Regions from separate parts of the Shewanella carassii genome, predicted to be linked through region 2. Evidence: riboswitches for the same ligand, from Rfam matches in the RefSeq annotation. Region 2 holds a riboswitch; the other holds the start of a gene.
The links. Region 2 has a riboswitch for thiamine pyrophosphate ahead of K5621_RS08110 (TonB-dependent receptor). Riboswitches for the same ligand answer to the same signal wherever they lie in the genome.
Positions count from the first base shown of each region.

Region 1 (3,118 bases), 360 kb from region 2:
CTTTGCCCAATCGCCTTTTAGTCAACAGCTTGGGGTTCAACCCCAATGCCTGGCGCAAGTTGGCATGACTAAAAAAACAGAGCAGGGGGATGCTGAGGCAAAGGGCAACGCCTTCAGTAGTTGGACTGCGGCGGGAGCCGCGCACTTAGTACTATTGCTGGGGGTATCCTGGTTTTGGCAGCAGGCCGAATGGCGAAGAGTGGTGACAGAGCCTGTCAAACCCAAGGCGTTGCAATCCTATCTGTATTTCAGTCAGCCCAGCCCCAAACCGTTAACGCCAGTGCCGGAAGCCTTGGCCGAAGAAGCAATAATCCAGTCCAAGGAAACGATAGAGGTTAACAAAGCTGACTCGAGCAAGCGTTCTGAGCCACAAAAAACCGAGCAACAAAAACAAGCTGCCGAAGAGACTGAACAAGTGGCTGTTCAAGACCAGAAAGAGCAAAGCATCCCCAAGACTCGGGCTCAAAGCGTTAAGTCTATTGGTAGCGTCATTGAAGAAACGAAAAATGCAGCCGTACCTGCGCCAGAGCGAGCAAATGACTTTAAATCGCAGCCGGCAGAGCAAGCTCAGCTTGACTTCAGTTCAAGCGCATTAAAGTCTGCCCGAAAAGTATTGCAACACTCGCAACAGCAGGCGCTGCAGCAGTTATCACAACAATATGCGGATAAGGCCTCGGGACGCAAGAGCCTCAGTGAAATGGATGGGGAGATGGAGGTGCTTTGGGTCAATGACGCCGATGATTTCAGTAAAGTGGCCAGTCTGGATCTGCCGCTCGACCCCAACCGTATCGTCAAGGATGGTGATACCTGCTATCGGGTCGTCAAGGTGCCGACTCCGCTCAATCCCTATGCCGAAAACTTGGGGTTTCCATTTAAGTGCGGTCAGACAGAGATGGAAAAAGCACTCAAGGAGGCGGTAGCCAGCCGTCTAAAGCGGCTTGGTAAGTGAGTTTTGCAATCAATTTATTTGATTGGAAATAGGTTGATTCCCAAATTTCTGTAAATATTTTTATTAACTTCAAACAATTAACTTGTGATTTTAATGGATTTAATCCTGCGGCAAGTTTTGCCATTGGGCTTGTTTCCCGCTTCGGCTTGTGCTTATACTCGGCAGCAATCTTGTCGGAGTGCCCTCTGGGCTGAGACCGTTTATTCGGGATCCGTTGAACCTGATCAGGCTAGCACCTGCGAAGGAAACAAGCATTCAGCTGCAGCATTACCGCAGCCACTGCGAGCAAAAATCTATGCCAAAGGCTTTAAAGAGCCGAGGCGATATCTGGCTTCTCAAGCGGACATTGAACTGACCTGAAACCACGAGGTCAGTCTGCCAACACCGCCGGATGAGGACTCCAAATCAAGGAGTTTAACCAGTCAGCTCGCGCCGCTTATTATTCAACTCTCCTGACAAGCAATTTCATTTTCCAAAAGAGTGAGCTTGCTTATGTCAAATCGTCAATCCAATCGTCGTCAAACCCGTGAGGCCGCCCAGGCCTTTATCGATAACCTTAAACCCTTGTTGCATCCCAATTCACAGAAGCTGTTTGTTCAGGGTTCCCGGGCCGATATTCAGGTTGCCATGCGCCAAATCAGGCAGACAGACACCCGAATACCAACCCAAGATGGCAGCGCGCAATTTGAACCCAATCCCGCTGTACGTGTTTATGATTGTGCCGGCCCTTACTCAGATCCCAACGCGGCTATCAATGTGCGCCAGGGCCTGGATAAACTGCGCCAGGGCTGGATCTTAGAGCGTGATGATACGCAAGAGCTGACTTCGGTCAGCTCCAGTTTTACCCAGCAGCGGCTGGCGGATGAAGGGCTGGATCATTTGAGATTCGACGCTTTGCCCAAACCGCGCCGGGCCAAGCCGGGTAAGCGGGTGACCCAATTGCATTACGCCCGCGCCGGCATTATCACTCCTGAAATGGAATATATCGCCATTCGTGAAAATATGGCCCGGGCCAACGAAGCGCTTGCCAAAGATCCGCAGCTGGCCCGCAAGGCCAAAGGAGAAGCCTTTGGCGCTATAGTTGCCACGCCGATAACCCCTGAGTTCGTTCGCAGCGAAGTGGCCCGTGGCCGCGCTATCATTCCCGCCAACATTAATCACCCGGAAGCTGAGCCTATGATCATCGGCCGCAACTTTTTGGTGAAGGTTAACGCCAATATCGGTAATTCGGCGGTGACCTCTTCCATCGAGGAAGAGGTGGAAAAACTGGTGTGGGCCACCCGTTGGGGCGCCGATACGGTAATGGATCTGTCCACCGGCCGTTATATCCACGAAACCCGCGAATGGATAGTGCGCAACTCGCCGGTGCCCATAGGTACCGTGCCCATCTATCAGGCGCTGGAAAAGGTCAACGGCATTGCCGAAGACCTCAGTTGGGAAGTGTTTCGCGACACCCTGATAGAGCAGGCCGAACAAGGGGTGGATTACTTCACCATTCATGCCGGGGTCTTGCTACGCTATGTGCCCATGACGGCCAATCGGGTGACCGGCATGGTATCCCGTGGCGGCTCCATTATGGCCAAGTGGTGCCTGAGCCATCATAAGGAAAACTTCCTCTACAGCCATTTCCGCGATATCTGTGAGCTTTGCGCCGCCTATGATGTTTCTCTGTCGCTCGGTGACGGCATGCGCCCCGGCTCGATTGCCGATGCCAACGACGAGGCTCAGTTTGCCGAGCTGGAAACCTTGGGTGAGCTGGTGAAAATCGCATGGGAATACGATGTGCAGACCATTATCGAAGGGCCGGGCCATATTCCGATGCAGCTGATCAAGGAAAATATGGATAAACAGCTTGAGTACTGTGATGAGGCGCCTTTCTACACCTTGGGGCCCCAGACCACGGATATTGCGCCCGGCTATGATCATTTCACCTCTGGCATAGGCGCGGCGATGATTGCCTGGTACGGCTGTGCCATGCTCTGTTATGTGACCCCCAAGGAGCATCTGGGGTTGCCTAACAAGGAAGACGTTAAACAAGGGCTTATTGCATACAAAATTGCGGCGCATGCCGCCGATGTCGCCAAAGGACATCCAGGTGCCCAGCTGCGCGACAATGCGTTGTCAAAGGCCAGATTCGAGTTTCGCTGGGAAGATCAATACAACCTGGGG
Region 1 covers NZ_AP024618.1:2,122,257-2,125,374, forward strand. Annotated here, with positions in the region: gene K5621_RS09670 (hypothetical protein) at 65-949, shown strand; TPP riboswitch at 1,114-1,213, shown strand; gene thiC (phosphomethylpyrimidine synthase ThiC) at 1,442-3,118, shown strand, end outside.
Region 1: it holds a riboswitch for thiamine pyrophosphate, as region 2 does, so the genes downstream of both, thiC (phosphomethylpyrimidine synthase ThiC) here and K5621_RS08110 (TonB-dependent receptor) in region 2, are expected to answer to the same signal.

Region 2 (3,118 bases):
TTGAGGTTGGCAAACCAGCCCATGTCATTGCGCCAGGTCATGCCGAGACTATAGGTCCATCTCGGCGAGTGGGCCAGTTCCCGGCCGCTGAGATCCACAGGGTTGCCATATTTATCCTGATACAGGTAATCACCGTATTCTGTCTGCAGATACCCAAGGCTGGTGTAGAACTGCAGTGAATCTGTGGGATACCAGTTGGCTTCCAGCTCGGCACCATAGTTATTGGAGCTGCCGGCGTTTTCGGTGAACAGAATAAAGCGCTGGGGATCGACAGGATCCTGCAGCGAGGCCGCTACCTGCTGATCTTCTCTGTCCATAAAGAACAGTGCCAGACGGGTATCCAGCAAGCCATCGGCCCAGCTGGATTTCAGCCCCAGTTCATAGTTGTAGAGGATTTCGGTATCGAACTCTTTCTTGTCGGCCAGCTCCTGGGGCAACGTCATATTGAAACCACCGGCCTTGTAGCCCCTGGCTATCCGAACATAGGCTTCATGGTGTTCAGCCAGTGCCTTGGATAGGGCGATATGGCCGCCCCACATGTTTTCCGATGGGCTAAAGGCATCACCATTGCTGTCGCTGTAGTCACTCTCACGTCGCTCGATACGAGCACCGATAGACAGGCTGTAGCCCGCCCCCAGATCTGAGTCCAACTGGGCAAACACTGCATAGTTACTGGCGCTGTAGCGGGAAGTCAGCACTTCATCCGGCCAGCTGTTGTATTCAGAGTAGAGATCATTGTCCTCATCGAGATCCATAAAATAGAGCCCGGCCAGCCAGTCTGTACTGCCGCCGAAAATCCGCCCGGCCTCGTTGGAGCTGAATCTGAACTCCTGTGACAGAGTGCGCCGCTCGCCGCGTTTATCCCAGGTGTAATCGTACTCACAGGGTGCGCCGCCGCACTCTTTCCCGGCCCAGTAATCCGGGTTGGCCCAGTCACCGTCGTAACCGTGGTGATGATCTGTGGCGGCATAGCTTGACAGGGACACCAGCTCAAAAGCCTCAAAGCCGGTATAGCTCAGCTTGAGACTGGAGCCCGTGGTGCGCTGCTTGTCGACGCCCGGCGCATCGGTAATGGTATCGAAGCCGTTATTGTCCAGGGTCCAGGCATCATAACCATTGTCAAAATCGGCGTGCAGTAGAGTGAAGTCCGCCTGCAACTTGTCGGTGGCGTACCAGCGCAGCTTGATACGGCCGCTGAATTCATCGCGCTCATTGGTATCGTCACGGCCCAGATACAGGTTGTCGCGATAACCGTTCTGCTTGTGTTGCTGCAGCGCCACACGATAGAGCAGCTTGCCGGAATCTGTCACTGGGCCGGAGCTGAAGCCGCTGAAGGTTTGCAGATTATCATTACCGAGCGAGACTTCGGCGCCGTGCTCGAATACGTCTGTGGGATCATTGCTCTTGAGATAGATAAGACCGGCCAGGGCATTGGCGCCATAGCGGGTGCCCTGAGGGCCACGCAGCACTTCAAACTGCTGCAAATCGTACAGGCTGGAAACGCTGCCCAGCCCGGAGAGATCGATATCATCGATAATAAAGCCCACAGAGGAGTTGGGCGCTCCCTGGTATTGCTCCTGCTCACCGACCCCGCGGATCTGGAAGTATCTTGGCCGGGAGCTGGCACCTGACCAGTTGAAATTGGCCACATTACCCAGCATATCTTCGAAATGCTCGGCGCCTTGATCTTCAATGCGCTGCTCATCGATAACAGTCACGCTGGAGGGCATCTTCTCCAGCGTCAGGCCACGAAAGTCGCCGCTGACGACTATCACTTCCATGGCTTGTTGCTCATCTTGCTTTTCAACGCCGGGATTATCGGCAGCATGAACGGGTGCCCACAGCAGCATCTGAATGGTACTGGCGAGCAGAGTAGGTACGGTAAACTTGGACATAGGACCTCAAATATTCACAGTTTGAGATCCGGCAATAAGAAAGCGAGTTGAAAGTGCACGAATTGTGGCCCATTCCTACGCCGGTACTAGCCGGATCAGGTTCTAAGGGTTCGTCATACGACATCTCAGTCAACCGCAATGCGGTAAACACCCCTTGGCGAGCGCCAGTATACACCAGTTAAAAATAAAAGTGATCCGTATGTAACATTCTTTAAAGGTTATGGGCCATACAGCAATTTCTCATCAAGCAGTGACATTTTTTTATTGGTTAATATTATAATCAGCATCGATTCTAATGTTCTTCGGGAGAAAATAATGAAAATCAGTGCACGTAATTGTCTTGGCGGTACCATCAAAGCCATCGAAGAAGGCTCTGTAAACAACGAAGTCACCATTGAGCTGGCTCCAGGTGTCGAGCTGACTTCCGTGGTCACCAAGGCCTCCTGTGAACGTTTGGGGCTTAAAGTCGGCGACAGTGCTTATGCACTGATCAAAGCCAGCAGCGTAATGTTGGGTGTAGACGAGTAATCATTGAGCAGCGCCGCAAGGCGCTGTTTTTTTGTTATGCATACGGATATCAGTTGGGCCAAAGTGCTGGGCCCGGAAAAACAACAAGCCTATTTTCAAGAGACGCTGGCTTATATCGACGCCGAGCGTGCTCGGGGAAAAGTCATCTACCCTCCCAAGAGTGACACCTTCAACGCTCTGCGTTATACGCCATTATCAGAAGTCAAAGTAGTGCTGCTGGGGCAAGATCCCTACCATGGACCAGGCCAGGCCCAAGGACTGTGCTTCTCTGTGCCCAAAGGGGTGATGCCACCGCCATCATTACAGAACATGTTTCAGGAGCTGGTCAATACAGTCCCGGGGTTTCGCTATCCAAGCCATGGCAATCTTTGCCGCTGGGCCAGTCAAGGCGTATTGCTACTCAATACTGTGCTCAGTGTCGAGCGTGGTCAGGCACATTCCCACGCTCATCTCGGCTGGGAGCAATTCACCGACATAGTGATAGAGGCCGTTGATCAATATACAGAAGGCGTGGTGTTTCTGCTTTGGGGTAAGCATGCCGGGCTCAAGGCTCAGCGGGTTGATGGCAACAAACACCTTATCTTAAAGGCCCCTCACCCCTCGCCGCTCTCGGCTCATAGAGGGTTCTTCGGCTGCAATCATTTCAATCGAGCTAACGATTATCTCATAGCCAAAGGCAAGCCTCCCATAGACTG
Region 2 covers NZ_AP024618.1:1,764,501-1,767,618, reverse strand. Annotated here, with positions in the region: gene K5621_RS08110 (TonB-dependent receptor) at 1-1,895, opposite strand, end outside; TPP riboswitch at 1,951-2,060, opposite strand; gene K5621_RS08105 (TOBE domain-containing protein) at 2,211-2,423, shown strand; gene ung (uracil-DNA glycosylase) at 2,460-3,118, shown strand, end outside.